2 regions of the Providencia sp. PROV004 genome follow, and region 2 is predicted to be linked to the other one. Evidence: riboswitches for the same ligand, from Rfam matches in the RefSeq annotation. Region 2 holds a riboswitch; the other holds the start of a gene.
What was found. Region 2 has a riboswitch for thiamine pyrophosphate ahead of thiC (phosphomethylpyrimidine synthase ThiC). Riboswitches for the same ligand answer to the same signal wherever they lie in the genome.
Positions count from the first base shown of each region.

Region 1: it holds a riboswitch for thiamine pyrophosphate, as region 2 does, so the genes downstream of both, thiB (thiamine ABC transporter substrate binding subunit) here and thiC (phosphomethylpyrimidine synthase ThiC) in region 2, are expected to answer to the same signal.

Region 1 covers NZ_CP042859.1:3,570,555-3,581,458, reverse strand. The annotation lists gene rapA (RNA polymerase-associated protein RapA) at 1-401, opposite strand, end outside; gene FVA69_RS16355 (DNA polymerase II) at 779-3,130, opposite strand; gene thiQ (thiamine ABC transporter ATP-binding protein ThiQ) at 3,193-3,903, opposite strand; gene thiP (thiamine/thiamine pyrophosphate ABC transporter permease ThiP) at 3,896-5,500, opposite strand; gene thiB (thiamine ABC transporter substrate binding subunit) at 5,476-6,480, opposite strand; TPP riboswitch at 6,539-6,636, opposite strand; gene rppH (RNA pyrophosphohydrolase) at 6,749-7,282, shown strand; gene ptsP (phosphoenolpyruvate--protein phosphotransferase) at 7,286-9,532, shown strand; gene lgt (prolipoprotein diacylglyceryl transferase) at 9,696-10,592, shown strand; gene FVA69_RS16320 (thymidylate synthase) at 10,712-10,904, shown strand, end outside.
Region 2 covers NZ_CP042859.1:404,965-415,868, reverse strand. The annotation lists gene FVA69_RS01840 (ABC transporter ATP-binding protein) at 1-801, shown strand, start outside; gene FVA69_RS01835 (HAD family hydrolase) at 820-1,482, shown strand; gene FVA69_RS21585 (hypothetical protein) at 1,597-2,448, shown strand; TPP riboswitch at 2,449-2,560, shown strand; gene thiC (phosphomethylpyrimidine synthase ThiC) at 2,705-4,693, shown strand; gene thiE (thiamine phosphate synthase) at 4,677-5,342, shown strand; gene FVA69_RS01815 (HesA/MoeB/ThiF family protein) at 5,419-6,177, shown strand; gene thiS (sulfur carrier protein ThiS) at 6,165-6,365, shown strand; gene FVA69_RS01805 (thiazole synthase) at 6,368-7,138, shown strand; gene thiH (2-iminoacetate synthase ThiH) at 7,135-8,256, shown strand; gene FVA69_RS01795 (uracil/xanthine transporter) at 8,311-9,612, opposite strand; gene FVA69_RS01790 (DJ-1/PfpI family protein) at 9,871-10,449, opposite strand; gene FVA69_RS01785 (tagatose bisphosphate family class II aldolase) at 10,541-10,904, opposite strand, start outside.

The DNA of each region.
Region 1 (10,904 bases), 1.4 Mb from region 2:
TTGCGCGCACGAAAGCGTAAAGCAAAGCGATCCATACGGTCAATTTGCCCAGCAAATAGACGATCTTGCGGCTTATTGAATGTGAGCTTGCTGTCGAGGAACACCTCTCTAAGGCTGACACCGGTTTCTTGCGTATCTAAACGTGTGCCGATGTAAGTCAATAATCCTTTATCTTCTTCAATGCTTTCAACTTGAAGTTGCCAGCCTTCGTGGCTGGTAATGGTATCACCTTCATTAAACATCACTCGGGTAATAGGGGCATCGCTGCTAGAGTATAGGCGGTTTTCGCCACTGGCAGGGAAAAGCAACGTTACCATACGGGCATCAATTGCCACGACGGCACCTAATCCAAGTTCGCTTTCTGTATCGCTGATCCAGCGTTGACCAAGAGTAAATGGCATAGATTTAACTTAATTCCATAAAATTGAGAGTTTATTTTTTAGATTTTTTAAGACAATTTTTATCAGTGTCTTCGCCCAGTGTTGGTGTAACTCATTAATAGTTACACAAGGAAGAGTTCGAATTATTTTAAAAATAGTCGTTACCTGATGATTAATTATACACATTTAATCATTCAAATTGCAGCAAAGTGAGCACTAAGGCGTTTGCTGGGCTTGTGGCCGAGACAATGAGTCAGTCTATTTGAATTATAATGAGTATTGTTGATTATCACGCATAATTTGTGTAGCCAGACGTGCGAGACACCAAAGGGGCGATATATTAATTCAACCGAAGGCTATCGTCACCTGTTAAAAAAACATCAAAGGTAGAATAAATTTTAAAACAAAAGGGTAATTTGCCCAGTTAGCAGGGTATCAAAGTCATCCTGTAAGAAAGGCAAGATAGCATCTGCTATCGGTTTGATTTGTTTGGATATATAATGTTCGTAATCCGGTTTTGCCGTGATGATTTCCAATGGTTCAGGCCCCGCCTGAGTAATAATATAGTTTATCCAACCGCCATTTTGGTACTGCAAAGGGCGCTGTAATCTTAAATTATAGTCATCAGCAGTACGAGCGGCTCGAACATGCGGAGGAACATTTTTTTGGTAATCAGTCAATTTTCGGCGCAGACGCTTACGATAAACTAAACGGTCATCATATTGGCCCGAACGAATATTTTGGACATACTCACGAATATATTCACGGTAAGGTTGGTGATAAAAAATACGAGTATAGAGCTCTTTTTGGAATATTTGAGCTAATGGTGTCCAGTCTGAACGAATGGTTTCCAGCCCTCTAAATACCATGGTGTCTTTACTCAATCCTGCATAGCGCTTTTTGCTCCCCATTTCGGCACCACGTACGGTGGGCATCAAAAATCGGCGGTAATGGGTTTCATACTCGAGCTCTAAAACACCTTCTAATTGCCATTCTTCTGCTAAATGTTTTTTCCACCAACTATTTACGTAATCACGTAAAGCAAAGCCAATTTTTTGTGCTTGTTCTTCATTGTGGGCATCACGTAACCATACAAACGTGGAGTCGGTATCTCCATAAATAACTTGGTAACCCTGTGACTCAATCAAGCGTTTGGTTGTACGCATAATTTCATGGCCACGCATGGTGATTGATGCGGTCAGTCTTGGGTCAAAAAAACGGCATCCTTCAGCTCCTAATACTCCAGCAAATGCGTTCATAATAATTTTTAGCGCTTGGGATAGTGGTGCATTATGCTCTTTTTTGGCTTTATCCCGCTCTTGCCAGATATGGCTGACAATATCGGGTAAACAGTGGGTTGTGCGAGAAAACCAAGCTTGGCGAAAACCGGGAACCGAATGTGCAAGGTTAGGGTGTGCTAACCCGTCAATCATACCTGCAGGGTCGATGAGAAAAGTTCTAATAATTGAAGGATATAGGCTTTTGTAGTCCAAAACTAATACGGAGTCATATAACCCGGGTTGGGAGTCCATGACAAAGCCCCCGGGGTTCAGTTGCATTTTTTGTTCTGTGAGGTTGGGCGCAACGAAACCAAGTCGGTGTAAGCGGGGAATATAAAGGTGTGAGAATGCAGCTACAGAGCCCCCCATTTTATCAACAGCAAGACCTGTTACCGTTGAACGTTCCTGCAAGAAAGCCATTAAATCGGTTTTTTCAAAGATTCGATGGACTAAAATACAGTCCTGAATATTGTAGTGAGCTAAAGCAGGTTTATCGTGAGCGAAACGACGGTTGATCTCATCCATTCGGTCATAAGGGGTATCAATCGCTTTACCTTCACCAAGTAGCGCTTGGGCGACAGACTCTAAACTAAATGATGGAAAACTCCAGGTCGCTGCTTTTAATGCATCGATACCATCAATAATTAACCGGCCTTCAGCAGCGGCAAAAAAGACGCCTTGTTTAAATCCATGCTCTCGCCATTCCAGCTTTTTGCTTTGCCGGCCAAACAATAAGGGGATGCCATAACGCTCTGCATGTTTTTGTAATACTTGTAGGTCGAATTGGATTAGGTTCCAACCAATGATGGCATCAGGGTCGTATTGGTGAAGCCATTCATTGAGTTTATGAAGTAATTGCGGGCGGCTATTCACATAGATTAAGCGATGTTCAGCGCTCAATGCAGGCCCTTGTTCTGGCCCCAACATAAATACCACGTTGTCACCACAGCCAGACAGCCCTATAGAATAGAGTTCACCATGTTGGCTGGTTTCGATATCAAGGGAAACGGCCTTGACTAAGGGGCGGTAGCCTTCGCAAGGTTTTAGTTGAAACTCCCCTTGCTGATTTCGAGAAAACCAGACAGAGGCCGCGATAAAGCGTTCCATTAGATACCGTTCACTTGGGCGAATATCGGTTTCTAATAATTCAACACCCAATTCGTTGCAGTTTTTTTCAAGGTTCTGTAATTGTCGATATTGGTGGCAATAAATCGCATAGACCTTTTCACGTTTAAAATCAATTAATTCAAGAAGCCGATAGGTAATATTGGGTTGTTCATCTAATAGGTGTTTTACTCGAGGAAATTGAGATTCAGCTAAAAAACCAATCGCTTTTTGATATGGAACAGTGACCTTTTGTGGTTGGTTATCAGTGAGTAGCCAATAAGAGACCTCGACACCGTGACGGGTGTCTCTCCAGTGCCGGCTAAGAATAAAGCCTCTTTCCGCTGGGGCGATGAGTTGGGTCATTAGGCTACTCGCATAAAAATAGTTAGGATAAATATACGCGAATAGTGTGAATTTATACAGTGCTAATTATTAGAAACGGCTGTAATACTCAATAAAGCAGATGCTGCACTTTGCCCTTGTAATAGGCTTTGGGTATCGCCATCGTAAGCAATTTTGCCCTCTGCAATAACCAGTGTTCTCGGGGCAATTTGTAGGGCATCATCAACATTATGAGAAACCATTAACAGTGTGATTGATTTTTCCGCACAAATTTCCTTGAGTAATAGTAGCATTTCTCGGCGTAATGCAGGGTCGAGAGCAGAAAAGGGTTCATCGAGCAGTAAAATCGGTTGATTACGGATCATGCAGCGTGCTAATGCCGCACGTTGTCGTTGCCCCCCCGACAGTTGCGCCGGTAACCTATCTAAACATTCACTCAGGCTGACACGACTCGCCATTTGCTCAACTTGCTGAATTTGCGTTTTATTGAGGCGCAAATTGGGTTGTAACCCAAGGCCAATATTTTGCCGGATCGTCAGGTGTGAAAATAAATTATTTTCTTGAAATAGCATAGAAACAGGGCGCTTAGCGGGTGGGCTAAAGGTATGGTCTTCGCCATTAAGCTCAATCGTACCATTATTGGGGAATTGAAAGCCGCTAATCAAACTTAATAGCGTACTTTTCCCTGCACCACTAGGCCCCATAACAGCAACAGATTCACCAGATTGAACAGAAAAATCAAACGACATTGTCAGGTTGTCGTATTGGTAATCTAGCTGAGTCAATTTAATCATGATGTTTTCCTGAAATACGTTCAATCAAGCTAAATAAGCAAAAACAAAGCAATAACAATAGCATGGCTGTCACTGCACCATCGTTTGATCGGTAAGCCCCTATTTGCTGATAAAGATAATAAGGGAGCGTGCGGAAGTTATCATTGCCAAATAACGCGACGACACCAAAATCACCAATTGAGATAACACAGGCAAACGCAAGAGCTTGAGCGATTGGTTTGCGTAGTGCTTTCAGTTCAATAATTCGCAAACGATTAAAACCCGAAATATCGAGTGATTGGCATAACGGGTTATAGCGTTCAGCACTGTCTCGCATAGGGTTTTCTAATACTTTTAACGCATAAGGAATGGCCAACAAAGCGTTAGTCATGATAACTAATGGGTAAGGGGATTCAGGTAAGCCTATCGTTTCATTAAAAAAGATAAAAAAACCTGTCGCGAGGACGATACCCGGCATGGCTAAAATAATTAACCCGCTAAGCTCTATGGCTTGCCCTAAACGAGCTGCTTGGCGTAAGCGCAATTCGCGGCTGCTCCATAACAACATTAAGGTTAGTACCACACAGACAGCGCCAGCACACAGTGCAATAAACACTGAGGTTGCCGTGGCTTGCCATAAGGCGGGTTGCTGCAATACCGCCCAAAGTTGCCCATTTAATCCATCGAAAATAACCGCGAACAGCTGGGGGAGTAGTAATAGTATGGCAGCGGCGATGAGCAAAAAATCACGAATGCGGCGAAACGTGTTATCAGCAGGATCAACCCATTGGGACTGATGACTAAAACCAACAGAAAATACACTATTTACTCTGTGGCAGATAAACATCAAACCGACACAGAAGAAGAGTTGAATTAATGCTAAAATAGTGGCTCGCCCTAAATCAAAATCATAATTAAGTGCTTGGTAAATAGCTAATTCGATGGTCGTAGCTGCTGGGCCACCCCCCAACGCGAGAACAGTCGCAAAGCTGGCAAAGCACAGCATAAAAATTAACGCAGCAGTGGGTAATATTTGTCTCCGTAAATAAGGCCATTCTAAAATGGTAAATTGCTGCCACTCATTAAACCTCAGCTGTGCTGCAATTTGCCGTTGCTCAATAGCGATATTTTCTAAAGATTGTAATAGCATACGCGTTGCTAGCGGCATATTAAAGAAGACATGTGCTAGCAAAATCCCCTTTAGGCCATAAGGCGAAAAACTGTAATTAAGCCCCAATAATTGGCACAGTTTAGCCAGCCAACCCGTTTGCCCGTAAACCGATAAAATACCAAATACGGCAACTAACACAGGAAGAACCAACGTCATTGCACATAAGCGTAAAAATAGAGTTCGCCCAAAAAAACGACGGCGATGCAATGCTCTGGCGAGAAAAATAGCAGGGACTACAGAAAAAATAGCGGATAAAAAAGCCTGCCAAAAGGTAAAACCAATCACATGCCACAAATAGCTATCGCTGATAATATCAGCCATTGAAATTTCAGGCGCAAAAAACCACAGAGCACCAAAACTAATGAGTGCAACGGTAATCAGTAATCCGGAGGCCAACGCCCCCGGTAGTAGAGATAAATTAATTAGCGACTGACGGCGGTTTGCCATAAACGAGTCCAATTTTGGCGTTCTTTGGCCACTTCTTGAGAACTAAATTGTAAGGCTTTTTCAGGTAGAGGTAACTGGTTATAGACCTCTGGCAATGGAATATCAATGACCGGATACATCCAGTTGGTTGTTGGTAAAGTATTTTGGAATTCAGGGGTTAAGACAAACTGTAAAAATTGTTTTGCCAATTCAGGCTCTGGACTGTTTTTTAACCTTGCAGCCACTTCAACTTGCATATAGTGCCCTTCATTAAATAAGGCGGCAGCATAGTTATCTTTTTGGTCATTGAGCATTTGATAGCCCGGCGACGAGGTATAACTGAGTACAAAATCACCTTCTCCTTTTAAGAACAGGCCATAAGCTTCACTCCAACCTTTTGTTACGGTAAGCGTTTTGCCTGCCATTTTTTGCCATGCATCAGCAGATTTGTCGCCATACAGCTTTTCAATCCACAGCATCAAGCCAAGTCCAGGGGTACTGGTTCGAGGGTCTTGGTAAATAATTTTCCAATTATTTTCACTATTTAATAATGCATCCATGCTGGCTGGTGGTTGTTTAATTTTATTAGTGTCATATATAAATGCGAAGTAACCATAGTCATAAGGAATGAAAGTTGAGCTATCCCATGAAATAGGGAGTTTTAATGCGCTGGTATTAATGTCAGCAGGGGCAAACAGGCCTGTTTTTTCAGCAGAATCTAATAAATTATTATCTAACCCTAAAATCACATCCGCTTTGCTTTTTTTTCCTTCCATTCTGAGCCTGTTTAGCAGAGCTACGCCATCCCCCAGTGCGACTATTTTTAATTCACAATCGCACTGCGCTTCGAAATTCTTTTTAATTTGTGGGCCCGGTCCCCATTCTGCTGCAAAGGAATCGTAGGTATAAACAGTAAGCGTTGGTTTATCAGCCCATGCCAATTGACTTAAACTGAGTGCACTAAAGGTAAGAATAGATGCTATAATTTTGTTTTTAAACATGCTTTTTCCTGCGCTAAAAGATAGTGACACAGGATTTGAGGAGGAACCGGTGCAGATATGCAGGCGGTGGCTCAAATCCCTACGCCGGTATTAACCGGATCAGGTTCTACGGGTTATTTCTCAGCCTAAATAAATTCGGCACCCCGTTGAGATGTTCACTATTGTAGTGACTTCAGGCATATCTGCAAACTGTATTGATATAGGTTTACCAGTTTAGGTATGTGTGAAACAATTAGGCATCTTTCAAATTTGGTTATTGAGGTAGTCTGTGATTGATGATGATGGCTACCGCCCGAATGTAGGAATTGTAATTTGTAATCGGCAAGGGCAAGTTTTATGGGCCCGCCGCTATGGTCAGCACTCATGGCAATTTCCTCAAGGAGGCATCAATCCTGGGGAATCGCCGGAACAGGCGATGTATCGTGAGCTATACGAAGAAGTCGGGCTACAGCGTAAAGATGTCAGGTTATTGGCATCTACCCGTAATTGGTTACGTTACAAATTACCCAAGCGTTTGGTGCGTTGGGATACAAAACCTGTTTGTATTGGGCAGAAACAGCGTTGGTTTTTACTCCAACTTCAATGCAATGATGCCGATATAAACGTGCAGCGCAGTAAATCGCCAGAATTTGATGGCTGGCGATGGGTCAGTTATTGGTATCCTGTTAGGCAGGTCGTTTCTTTTAAACGTGAAGTTTATCGGCGTGTCATGAAAGAATTCGCCCCCGTAGTAATGCCTTTACAGGAACAAAAATTACCACAACGACCCACTTTTAATAACCGTAGGCGTGGAGCAAAGTAGCCTATGTTGATGCGTTTACGTGAAATTGTCGAAAAAGTTGCAATGGCGACAAGTTTGACTGATGCGCTAGAAGTGTTGGTGAATGAGACTTGCAAAGCAATGAGAACAGATGTTTGTTCCATTTATTTAGCCGATCACCTTCGCCAATGCTATTACTTAATGGCAACCCGCGGGTTAAAAAAACCTAGCGGGATTGCTATTCGTCTAGGTTTTGATGAAGGTGTCGTAGGGGCGGTAGGGCGCCAGTCTGAGATGCTCAATCTAGCCGATATTCGTGAACACCCTCAGTATAAATTCCTGCCTCAGCTTAAAGAAGAACGCTTGAGAGCTTTCTTAGGTGTTCCCGTGGTCTATCGTCGCCAATTATTAGGCGTGCTGGTGGTACAGCAGCGGGAAAAGCGGTTGTTTAATGAAACCGAAGAATCTTTCATGGTCACATTGTCAATGCAACTGGCTGTGATTTTGTCACAAGCGCAAGCGAAAGGTATTTTTGGGCAATATCGGCAAAATAGAATTAAAGCGATTCCGGTATCACAGGGAATTGCAATGGCTTATGGGTGGCAAGATAGCTCCCAACCTTCTTTAGATAGTATTTTCCAAGCGAGTGCTATTGATATCGATAAAGAAAAACAACGCCTTGTCGCCGCTCTTGAAAGTGCCACAGCAGAATGTCGTCGTATTAGTAAGCGTTTTATGGCTAGCTCAGCAAAAGAAAGTGCTGCGATTTTTGATCTCTATAATCATCTACTTAGTGACCCTCAACTAAAAAAACACCTGTTTGCCGCTATTAATGACAATGCAACCGCTGAATGGGCGGTTAAAACGGTTATTGAAAATTATGTGGAGCAGTTTTCTCGCCTGCGTGACCTTTATCTAAGGGAAAGAGGGGCAGACTTAAAAGCATTAGGTCAACGCTTATTGTTTCATCTTGATGATTCACTTACCGCAAATGAACAATGGCCAGAAAGCTTTATTTTAGTTGCTGATGAGCTAAGTGCTAGCGTGTTGGCTGAGTTGCCTATTGAACAACTTGCCGGTGTGGTCGTGCGTGACGGAGCAACACATTCTCATTCTGCGATTTTAATCAGAGCCATGGGGATCCCTGCAATTATGGGGGCTGATATTGAGCCTTCGTTATTACATAACCGCCATTTAATATTGGATGGGTACCGTGGTGAGGTCTTTATTGAACCTGAAAATTTAATTGTTCAGGAATATCAGCAAATTATTGAAGAAGAAAATGCCATTAGCCGCTTAGCTGAAGGGACTCTTGAGCAAGATGCAATACTTAAAGATGGCGAAAAAGTTCACATTTACCTTAATGCAGGTTTAAGTCCGCGTTACGAGCAACAAATTAACACTGGGGTTGATGGTGTTGGTTTGTATCGTACTGAGCTGCCTTTTATGCTGCACAATGGTTTTCCCTCGGAAGATGAGCAGAAACAGCTCTATAAGGAAGTTTTGCAACTTTTTCCTACCAAACTGGTTGTGCTAAGAACTCTTGATATAGGGGCAGATAAACAGCTGCCTTATATGCCAATTAGCGAAGAAAACCCAAGCTTAGGTTGGCGTGGTATTCGTATTATGTTGGACCAGCCCGAGATCTTTTTGATTCAGCTAAGGGCTATGTTACGGGCGAATACGCTTTCGGGTAATTTACGTATTTTATTACCGATGGTGACAAGTGTTAATGAGATAGACGAAGCAATTTTGCTGGTTAAAAGAGCAAGAGAAGAAGTGAGTGTTTTATTAAAAATGCCAGTTGAGATGCCTCAAATTGGTATTATGCTTGAAGTTCCTTCTTTACTGTTTTTACTACCTGAAATTAAAAAACGTGTTGATTTTATCTCTATCGGGACTAATGACTTTACACAATATTTACTTGCTGTTGACCGTAATAACACCCATGTAGCAGCGCTATATGATAATCTTCATCCCTCAGTTGTGCGCTTTTTAGCAAAGGTAAGTGAAGAGTGCCAACGCCTGGAACTCCCTGTAAGCGTTTGTGGGGAAATGGCAGGTCAACCACTTAGCGCAATGGTATTAATTGCACTTGGGTATCGCTCTTTAAGTATGAGTGGGCGTAGTGTTCCTCGCATGAAATATTTAATCCGCCAGCTTGACCCTGCTTTGATGTCACAGTTAGTACCGAAGTTATTGGCTGCAGAAACTTGTGATAGCGTTAGGCAAGAAGCGAGTGAGTTTATGGAACAGCACCGTTTAGGTGGTTTTGTGCGTGGTGGAATTTAATTTACAACAAGATGTAAGCATCTAATTTGGTTAAGGCCTAAAAATATCAAGTATAAATGATGATACTTTTTGTTGTATGCTTCAGGGTGCTTCACAAATTGAAGCCTGTTGAATACGTAATAGTCGACGAGTAGTTGGCTTAATGATTAAAAAGTGGGGAACAATGAGTAACAACTACTTAGCATTTCCGGAAATAGATCCTGTTATGTTTTCGATTGGGCCAGTGTCGTTACATTGGTATGGTTTTATGTACCTTGTTGGTTTTGTTTTTGCCCTTTGGCTTGCAGGGCGTCGTGCCGCAAAACCAAATAGTGGCTGGACAAAAAATGAAGTCGAAAACTTGTTATATGTTGGCTTTGTTGGCGTATTTGTTGGTGGTCGGCTAGGTTACGTTTTCTTCTATAATCTTCCTGTTTTTCTTGATGATCCTCTATACCTCTTTAAGGTTTGGGATGGCGGTATGTCCTTCCATGGGGGCTTAATCGGTGTGATATGTGCCATGATGTGGTTTGCTCATCGTACTCGCCGTCGTTTCCTGCAAGTTTCTGACTTTGTTGCACCATTAATTCCATTTGGTTTAGGCATGGGGCGTATTGGGAACTTTATTAATGGGGAGCTATGGGGACGAGTTACACTTGATACGCCATGGGCATTTTTATTTCCACATTCACGCAGTGAAGATATTCAGCTTGCCGCCCAAGACCCTTCGTTACTACCCATATTAGAGCAGTATGGTGTGCTACCAAGACATCCATCACAACTTTATGAAATGTTCTTAGAGGGAATTGTTCTGTTTCTCATCTTGAACTTATTTGTGCGTAAGCCCCGCCCTATGGGGAGTGTTTCTGGGCTATTCTTGATTGGTTATGGTGCATTTAGGATTATCGTTGAATTCTTTAGGCAACCGGACGCACAGCTTGGTTTATTTGGTGGTATTAGTATGGGGCAAATTCTATCAATCCCAATGATTATTATTGGCATTCTAATGATTGTCTGGGCTTATAAATATGGTAAGAATGTGCCGGCTCATAAGCCACTAAAAGAGCCTAAAAAGAGTTAATTAGTCCATTTATTGGGGCTAACTTAGTCTGTTGAGTATAACTATTTTGTAAATAAAACAATGAAATACAATAAGGCGAAGGTTAGCCACTTAAGTTATTTTTGAAAAAGAGAGTCACTATGAAGCCGTATCTTGATTTATGCCAGCGTATTATTGATGAGGGTCAATGGGTTGAAAACAAACGTACAGGTGTTCGTTGTTTAACCGTTATTAACGCTGACCTTGAATATGATGTTGGTAATAATCAATTCCCCTTGATTACGACTCGTAAAAGTTTCTATAAAGCGGCGATAGCTGAACTTCTCGGTTATC
Region 2 (10,904 bases):
CAGCAACGCGGGGTGGGTATGGTGTTCCAAAGTTATGCGTTATTTCCCAATATGACTGTGGTTGACAATATCGCGTTTGGTTTAAAAATGCGTAAAACTGATAGCCAAGCAAGGTCTAAAGCAGTCGCTGAAGTGATCGAATTAGTTGAGTTACAAGGAAAAGAACAACAATTTCCCCATCAGCTATCAGGTGGACAGCGTCAACGAGTAGCACTCGCAAGGGCATTAGTCATGAAACCGCAAATTTTGTTACTTGATGAGCCACTGTCTGCTCTTGATGCTCGCATTCGCAAGCACTTACGCCAGCAAATTCGCCAGATTCAACGCGAATTAGGTTTAACGACAATTTTTGTTACTCATGATCAAGATGAAGCGATGATTATGTCTGACCGTATTTTTCTTATGAATAAAGGCCAGATAGTGCAAAGTGGCACGGCAGAGAATATTTATACCCAACCAGCAACAGAATTTGTCGCTCGGTTTATGGGGCATTACAACCTTGTTGACTCCAAAAAAGCCAATACGATGTTAGGTCTTAATTTACAAGGTACACTTGCTATCCGCCCTGAGTCTATATATGTCAAAGAAGCAGGTCGCCAATATGGTAGCCATATTTCTCACCCTGTTGATGCTATTATTGTTGACCATCAATTATTGGGAAATATCATTCGTTATAGCGTCGATACACCTGCTGGTCACATGACAGTTGATTTACTCAATCGCTCATCTGAGCGTTTATTTGAACCGGGCACTCGCCTTGAATTGATGTTTAATAAAAATGAAATTCGCGCACTTAGTTAATAAGTAGATAGGAATATAATGCAAAACCAACTGGCCATTTTTGACTTAGATGATACGTTAATTCAAGGTGATAGCAGCGTATTGTGGACGCAATATCTGTGGGACAGGCAAATTATCAACGACCCACAGTTTGTAGAGGCGGATAAAGCCATGATGGCGCAATATAATGCAGGCACATTAGATATGCCGACTTACTTACGTTTTAACCTGCAAACTCTCGCCAATGTAAAAACGGAACAAGTAGATATCTGGCTGGATGATTTTGTACAAAGCGTGATTTTACCGCGGATCTACCCTGAAGCGATTAGAACGATCGCAAATTATCGAGCTAAAAGGATCCCGATTATTGTAATCTCCGCAACTGTTTCATTTATTGTGAAAAAGATCGCCGAAAAACTTGGTGCAGACGTCGCCATGGGGATCGATATTAAACAACAAAATGGCTGCTATACGACCGAAATTGACGGTATCCCAACCTTTAAAGAAGGCAAGGTTAAACGCCTTATGGATTGGGTTCGCCACCAGCCAATCACTGATGCCTATGTATATTTTTATACCGATTCTGCCAACGACCTGCCCATGTGCCAATTTGCCGATGAAGTATTTATTATCAACGGCGACGAACGCCTAACGCAAGCCGCACTCGAACACAATTGGCCACAATATCAGTGGAATTTATAAACCTTATTTTTATCTCAGCCTTGATTTCAATTTTTTAGGTTTTAACTAACTCGCCTTTCAAAGGTTCCTCTAAATTATTCGTGCTAGAGGAAGGAGATAAATAGAATTATCCCGATGAGCATACACAAGTATGTGACTTGGGGAGCCGAGCGCAGCCAACGCACTTATCGCTTGAAGAATGACGAGAAAATAATCTTATCCCACTCTAATTTCTTCTTTCCTCTAAATAATTCAAGTGAGAAGAAGGCGGTAAGCGAGAATATCCCAAGGAGCATACACAAGTATGTGACTTGGGGAGCCGAGCGCAGCCAACGCACTTATCGCTTGAAGAATGACGAGAAAATAATCTTATCCCACTCTAATTTCTTCTTTCCTCTAAATAATTCAAGTGAGAAGAAGGCGGTAAGCGAGAATATCCCAAGGAGCATACATAAGTATGTGACTTGGGGAGCCGAGCGCAGCCAACGCACTTATCGCTTGAAGAATGACGAGGAAATAACCTTATTCCACTTTAATTTCCTCTTTCCTCTAAATAATTCAAGCGAGAAGAAGGCGGTAAACGAGGATATCCCAAGGAGCATACATAAGTATGTGACTTGGGGAGCCGAGCGCAGCCAACGCACTTATCGCTTGAAGAATGACGAGAAAATAATCTTATCCCACTCTAATTTCTTCTTTCCTCTAAATAATTCAAGTGAGAAGAAGGCGGTAAGCGAGAATATCCCAAGGAGCATACACAAGTATGTGACTTGGGGAGCCGAGCGCAGCCAACGCACTTATCACGCGAAGAATGACGAGAAAATAATCTTATCCCACTCTAATTTCTTCTTTCCTCTAAATAATTCAAGTGAGAAGAAGGCGGTAAACGAGGATATCCCAAGGAGCATACACAAGTATGTGACTTGGGGAGCCGAGCGCAGCCAACGCACTTATCGCTTGAAGAATGACGAGGAAAGCTTATACTGAAATCTCTTGTCGGAGTGCCTAGCATGCATAGCATCGGGCTGAGACCGTTAATTCGGGATCCGCGGAACCTGATCGGGTTAATACCCGCGAAGGGAACAAGAGTAATCACTCAGCGTCTTTTTGCCATCTCTCATTTGGCTAAAAATTAAACGCAATGTCTTTTTATTACTCCTCCGAACTCCTGACAAGCAACTTTCTTTCGATAAACCCGCTACACACTTAGCTGTGATAGCCGTGACAATGTCAGGAAATTGCTATGTCCAATAATACACAACAAAATATCATCCCTACAGCTGATTTATCGCCACAAGCAGCACCCGCTCGCACTCGTAAAGCCCAACGTGATGCCGCTGAAAACTTTATCAACACTGTTTCTGGCGTTTCATTTCCCAATTCTGAACGTATTTATCTTCAAGGTTCAAGAGACGATATCCAAGTCCCAATGCGAGAAATTCAGCTTTCGCAAACCCTTATTGGTGGCGACAAAGACAACCCGCAATTTGAAGACAACGAACCCGTTCCTATCTACGACACTTCAGGCCCTTACGGCGACCCAACATCAGAACTCAACGTTCACAAAGGCTTGAAAAAAATTCGTGCGCCATGGATAAGTGAACGTGCTGATACCGTACCTGTCGAAAATTTAAGTTCCGATTTTACTCAACAACGCCTTGCTGATGCAGGCCTTGACCATCTACGCTTTAACAACCGTCCCCACCCGTTAAAAGCCCAAACTAACAAGTGTGTTACCCAATTACATTACGCACGCAAAGGTATCATTACCCCTGAAATGGAGTTTATTGCAATCCGCGAAAATATGGGACGTGAACGTATTCGTGGCGAAGTTTTATTGCAACAACATCCAGGCCAAGGCTTTGGCGCAAATTTGCCAGAGAATATTACCCCTGAATTTGTTCGCCAAGAAGTGGCGGCGGGTCGCGCTATTATCCCAGCCAATATCAACCATCCCGAATCAGAACCAATGATTATTGGTCGTAATTTCTTGGTTAAGGTTAATGCCAATATTGGTAATTCATCGGTCACCTCATCCATTGAAGAAGAAGTAGAAAAACTGATTTGGTCAACACGCTGGGGGGCAGATACCGTCATGGATTTATCCACTGGCCGTTATATCCACGAAACCCGCGAATGGATTTTACGTAATAGCCCCGTGCCTATTGGTACAGTTCCGATTTACCAAGCCCTCGAAAAAGTGAACGGCGTCGCCGAAAATCTCACGTGGGAAATGTTCCGTGACACATTATTAGAGCAAGCAGAACAAGGTGTCGATTACTTCACTATCCATGCCGGCGTATTGCTACGCTATGTGCCAATGACAGCTAAACGCCTAACAGGGATCGTCTCTCGCGGTGGCTCTATCATGGCAAAATGGTGCTTGTCTCATCACCAAGAAAATTTCCTGTATGAGCACTTCCGTGAAATCTGTGAAATTTGTGCCGCTTACGACGTTTCCTTGTCGTTAGGGGATGGACTACGCCCCGGTTCAATTCAAGACGCCAACGACCAAGCTCAATTTGCCGAGCTCCATACCCTTGGTGAGCTCACAAAAATTGCGTGGGAATATGATGTTCAAGTCATGATTGAAGGTCCCGGCCACGTACCAATGCAAATGATCCGCCGCAATATGACCGAAGAGTTAGAGCACTGCCACGAAGCGCCATTCTATACGTTAGGGCCTCTAACAACAGATATTGCTCCGGGTTATGACCACTTTACCTCTGGTATTGGTGCCGCCATGATCGGTTGGTTTGGCTGTGCGATGTTATGTTATGTCACCCCTAAAGAGCACTTAGGATTACCGAACAAAGAAGATGTTAAACAAGGGCTAATCACTTATAAGATTGCAGCCCATGCCGCTGACCTTGCTAAAGGCCACCCAGGTGCACAGATCCGTGATAACGCCATGTCCAAAGCCCGTTTTGAATTCCGCTGGGAAGACCAATTTAACTTGGCGTTAGATCCTGAAACTGCTCGCAAATATCACGATGAAACCTTACCACAAGCCTCTGGGAAAATTGCTCATTTCTGTTCTATGTGTGGGCCTAAATTCTGTTCAATGAAAATATCCCAAGAGGTTCGTGACTACGCGGCCCAAAAAGAAGCAAATGAAAAAGAAGCGGGTATGGAACAGATGTCAGAAGCCTTCCGTGCCCATGGCAGCGAACTCTATCACGGTGCTGAAATTGTGAATGCTGAGGTGGATGAAAATGCCAAAATTGCCTAATGCTATAACTCTCCCAAATAGCCCTTTTCCTGAGACTGCACAACGCCTTGGGCTTTATCCCGTTGTGGATTCCGTTGAATGGATTGAACGTTTGCTTAATGCAGGTGTTTCCACAATTCAATTGCGTATCAAAGACAAATCTGACGCAGATGTTCGTGATGAGATTCAACAAGCTATTGCGCTCGGGGAAAAACATAACGCACGCTTATTCATTAATGATTACTGGCGGTTAGCGGTCGAGTTTGGTGCTTATGGCGTACATTTAGGCCAAGAAGATTTGGAAACTACCGATTTATTAGCAATCCACCAAGCGGGCTTACGGTTAGGAATATCAACGCACGATGAGCATGAATTGGCTATCGCAAAATCGGTTCGCCCTTCCTACATTGCCATGGGGCATATCTTTCCAACACAAACCAAAGAGATGCCTTCTTCGCCTCAGGGTTTAGAAACACTTAAAGCCATGGTGGAAGCAACACCTGATTACCCAACGGTAGCCATTGGTGGGATTTCCATTGATAAAGTGCCTGACGTGCTAGCAACTGGAGTGGGGAGTGTCGCGCTAGTCAGTGCGATTACTAAAGCCGATGATTGGCGCGCCGCAACAGAAACTTTGCTGAATTTAATTGAGCGGGATCACGCCAATTAGTCGATTTTTAATCACAAAATTAGCCCTAGTTTATCGTCATAAAAACAGGGCTAATGATGATTTAAGGAATTCAATCATGTTAAGTGACCAAGAATTCATGCGTTACAGCCGCCAGCTATTACTTGAAGACATCAGTCCTGAGGGGCAACAAAAACTGAAAAATAGCAAAGTCCTAATTGTCGGTTTAGGGGGCTTAGGCTCTCCCGCATCCCTTTATTTAACGGGCGCTGGTGTCGGCGAATTGTGGCTAGCTGACCACGATGACTTACACGTTTCTAACTTACAACGGCAGGTACTTTACGATACCGATGATATTGGCCAGTCAAAAGCCCAGCTTGCCGCAGATAGGCTACATCAACTCAATCCGTTGGTAAGAACCCATGTTATCGCACAAAAGTTGGATGTTGAGACTTTAATTCCATTAGCGGAACAAGTCGACTTAGTGCTTGATTGCTGCGATAACATGGCCACTCGTCATGCAGTTAATGCCGCCTGTGTCATGACCAATACAACCTTAGTCAGCGGCAGTGCTGTTGGGTTTGGTGGCCAATTAATGGTACTTGAGCCGCCATTTAGTACCGGTTGCTATGCCTGTTTATACCCAGACCAAGATGAACCCGAACGCAACTGCCGCACTGCTGGGGTATTAGGGCCAGTGGTTGGGATTATCGGCACGTTGCAAGCACTGGAAGCCATTAAATTACTTGTCGGCCTTCCCTCTTCACTGAGCGGTAAATTGCGTTTATTCGATGGAAAACAGCAACAATGGAATACATTGCAATTAATGCCATCACTGCAATGTCCAATCTGTCGGGAAGAAACATGCATATCATAATTAATGACCAACCTATGGAATTCGACGCCCCACTGACGGTTAATCAATTATTTTCCACTCTCGATCGCCCAATGGTGGGAACTGCACTTGCCATCAATCAAGTGATCATTCCGAAGAGTCAGTGGGATTCATATCTCATTAATGACCAAGATAATATCTTGTTGTTTCAAGCTATCGCGGGGGGCTAATGATGTTAAAAATCGCAGATTTTACTTTTCACTCACGCCTATTTACTGGAACAGGTAAATTTGCCAGCGCCAACCTCATGCAAGACGCCATTGCGGCATCCGGCAGTCAATTAGTGACAATGGCAATGAAACGTATTGATTTACGTGGGCAAGATGACGGTATTTTACAACCTCTACAACAATTGGGCGTGAAACTATTACCGAATACCTCAGGGGCGAAAAATGCCCAAGAGGCGATATTTGCTGCACGCCTAGCTCGTGAAGCCCTTGGTACTAACTGGGTCAAACTCGAAATCCATCCGGATATGCGTTATTTACTACCGGATCCCATCGAGACATTACTCGCCGCAGAGCAGCTCGTTAAAGAGGGATTTGTTGTATTGCCTTATTGCAGCGTAGACCCGGTGTTATGCCGTCGTTTAGAAGAAGTTGGCTGTGCCGCTGTGATGCCATTAGGCGCACCGATTGGCACAAACAAAGGCTTAGCAACGAAAGAAATGCTCCGTATCATTATTGAACAAGCTTCTGTACCTGTCGTTGTAGATGCCGGAATTGGTGCACCAAGCCATGCGGCAGAAGCCATCGAAATGGGCGCTGATGCCGTTTTAGTCAACACTGCAATCGCTGTAGCAAAACAACCTGTACTCATGGCAAAAGCGTTTAAACTCGCGGTCGAAGCGGCTGAATTAGCTTATCAAAGTGGTTTAGCTACGCCGAAGCAACAGGCGCAAGCGTCCAGCCCATTGACCAGTTTCTTAGGGGCCTTATCATGATCCCAAGCTTCCAAGAACGCTTACAAGCACTGGATTGGGTCGATACGACACTGCGGATAAACAGTAAAACACCTGCCGATGTAGAACATGCTTTAGCGGTGGATATACTCACACTCGATGATTTTATGGCACTGCTTTCCCCTGCTGCCCGTCCCTATATTGAGCTGATGGCACAAAAAGCTCAGAAACTCACCCGACAACGCTTTGGCCATGCCGTTGGGTTTTATGTTCCACTTTATTTATCGAACCTATGCGCAAACGATTGTACTTATTGCGGTTTTTCGATGAGTAATAAAATTAAACGTAAAACGCTAAATGACGCTGAAATTATCAATGAGTGCGAAACCATTCGCAAAATTGGTTTCGATAGCTTATTGCTAGTCACCGGAGAGCACCAGAGTAAAGTGGGTATGGACTATTTTCGTCACACATTCCCCATCATTCGCCCTTATTTCAGTTCCTTAATGATGGAAGTGCAGCCATTAAGCACAGATGAATATAAGGAATTAAAAACTCTGGGGTTAGATGGTGTGATGGTTTATCAAGAAACCTACCATGAGCCCACGTATCAACTCCATCACCTCAAAGGCAAAAAACAGGATTTTCACTGGCGCTTAGCCACGCCAGAACGCTTAGGAGAAGCGGGTATAGATAAAATCGGCCTTGGTGCGTTAATTGGTTTATCAAACAGTTGGCGTACTGATTGCTATATGGTTGCAGAACATTTGTTGTACCTACAGCAATACTACTGGCAAAGTCGTTATTCTATCTCTTTTCCTCGCTTACGCCCTTGTGCGGGTGGTGTTGAACCGGCATCACTGATGAATGAAGCCGAATTAGTGCAATTAATTTGTGCTTTTCGCTTACTGGCGCCAAATGTAGAGCTTTCACTCTCAACCCGTGAATCACCTTATTTCCGTGATAACGTGGTGCCATTGGCAATTAACAACGTCAGTGCTGGCTCGAAAACCCAACCAGGCGGCTATGCAGATACCAAAGAAGAGCTAGAACAATTTTCTCCAAATGATAACCGCAGTGCCGCACAAGTAGCGAATGCACTTGTGCAAGCCGGTTTACAGCCCGTTTGGAAAGATTGGGATGGTTATTTAGGCCGTTAGAATTTTACTGAAAAAGAGCATTAGCTGCACAACCGCTTAGTGCTCTTTTATTATTTAGGAGATTTTATCCCACTTGATCGTATTTTCTAAAATAAGAGCCAATATAATGCCCATAAGTAACCCATTACCCAGTAAAGAACTAAACATTGTTGGTAACGAATTTAGTACCGCAGCAGGGGCTGACATCAAAAAAATGCCAATAAAAATAGGTAATGCGAGGCGATAAATATTACGTGCATTCAGTTTCATATCCGCAAGAAATGAAAATGAAGAAAATAGCAGCGGCAAATAAGTCGCTAACATAACCGCGCTACCAATGGCTAACGGCAAAGAGCGGAAAAATTGAGTCAATACCGCAACGCCCCCCACGCATAAGAAAATAAGGCTACCAATCGTAAAAGAGATACGTGAACTGTCTTTTGTTTGAGTAATTAGACCAATTGATGAAACAAACGGTGAAAAAGGCACTACGCCTATCGGCGCTGCTAATATTGTTACAACTCCTGACATCATAAAACTACGCCGATATAAGGACTTAACGGGTAATGAATCGGGGTAAAATACATCCGTTCCTCGCATTGCTCCAAACGTATTTGATGTGTTTAATATCCCAGCCAAAATCGCTGTTATCACAATACTTATATTAATTTCATCGGAGCGGCCTAATGGAAATAGCCCCCATTCTCCTGATGAAACAGATGATATCGTGCTGCCAAATAACCCACTATAAGCAACCCACCCTGTGATTGTTCCTATTAGTAATGCATATTTACTAATATTCACGGGTAAATACACAATAATTCCTATCACAAATACCAGTACTGTGAGCGCCAAAAAGAATACAGGATAATTAACTGTAATATTTTCACTGCCAACACCAAAGGGTAGCCCTAACATCCCTTTTAAAAAAATAGTGACCAGCTGCGCGCCAAGTAAAAACATAAAGACCACCAGCACGCCTGGCTTAAACAAACCCGCTAACCAACCACCAAGACCGCTTAGGCCAATAAGAATAGTAATAATCCCAGACAGAAAAATCCCCATGGCCAAACTCCATCCAATCGTCTCAAGAGGAGTTCCTTGCATAGATTCTGACAAAGTTACGGTTAAAATTGTTGCCCACCACAACCCTGTTGGCCCCTCCATCACAGAGCGTTTATGGCCTATAAATGCCTGCAACAAGCAAGCCAAAGCTGTTAATAAAAAAGCATACTGAGTAATAACAAACGTGGTTTGTGGTGACAAATGAAAAGCAGACTGTAACGTCGGGGGAATAACAACCGTATTACAAAAGATAAAAAAGAACCATTGAAAGCCAGAAATAATATTATTTTTTGTAATAGCAATATTCCGCATTTTCATTCCTTACCGGTGATTATATATCTGACCAGATTAATGTTTATAACGGAAAATTTCTAATTTAAATCTAATTGTTATGATATTTATAAATCATCATTTATTCTTATTATGATAAAAAATAGCTTCATACGCTATTAATTCTCTATTTTTATTTTCATCCGACTAGTTGATAAAAATAAAGCGGGGGAAAATATTATTCCCGCTTTATTTATTACTTTTATTGCCGATATAAAAGTACGTAGTTACCGATAAAAATTATAGATAGGAAAGCGGCCAATGTTTAAAATATATATGTTTAGCTTGCCAATCCACTTTATCAATATTGTCAGCCAGTAAATGTTTTGCGACGGTAAATGCAAATTCAAAGCTTACACCAAGCCCTTTTGCACTAATAAATTTTCCATCAACAACAACATCTTGGTCAACATAGATACCATCATCAAATTTTTCAGCCAGCTTATCTCCTGTACTATAATGCCGTCCTTCCAGTAACCCATGAGCCGCTAACACCTTCGCACCTGAAGAACATAGCGCACAAATATACTTATCCTCATGTATGTGCCGACGAAGAAAATCAACTACTTTTTCATTCGCATACAAGCGGTCAGTTCCTTTTGGGCCCCCTGGCATCATGATGGCATCATAAGTATGGGATAACTTATCGACTAACAGATAATCTGCACTAATTTTAGTACCAAAATACGTATTTAAAACAAGCGTATCCATGCAAGACAGCACATCAACATGAATATCTAGCCGACGCATGATATCAATGAAAATGACCGCTTCTCCGTCCTCAAAGCCATCCGCGAGCAAAACAGCAACTTGTTTCATGACATTCCTTTTATTTTTAAAGAAATTTATTACGGATCATCCGCAATAAATTTGGTTTATACATCAAGTAAATCCAGATGATTTTTACTTGTTAAAGTGTTCCATCACTTTTGCAAACACGAATTTTATCCATCACCACCGCTTTCATCGCCGCCTTTCCGGGAACCAAGTAATGGCGTGGGTCGGTAGCCTCTGGGTTTTCAATGAAGTATTGCTTAATGGCATCAGAAAACGCAATTTTGAGTTCTGTCGCGACATTGACTTTACAAATTCCAAGGTCAATACAATGCCGTACATCCGCATCCGGGATCCCCGAAGCACCATGCAGAACTAACGGTAAGTCTGTTTTCTTACGGATGGCATCTAGCCTAACAAAATCCAAATGAGGCTCACTTTTGTACATACCGTGGGCGGTTCCGATGGCAACAGCTAAGGAATCAATACCCGTTCTTTGG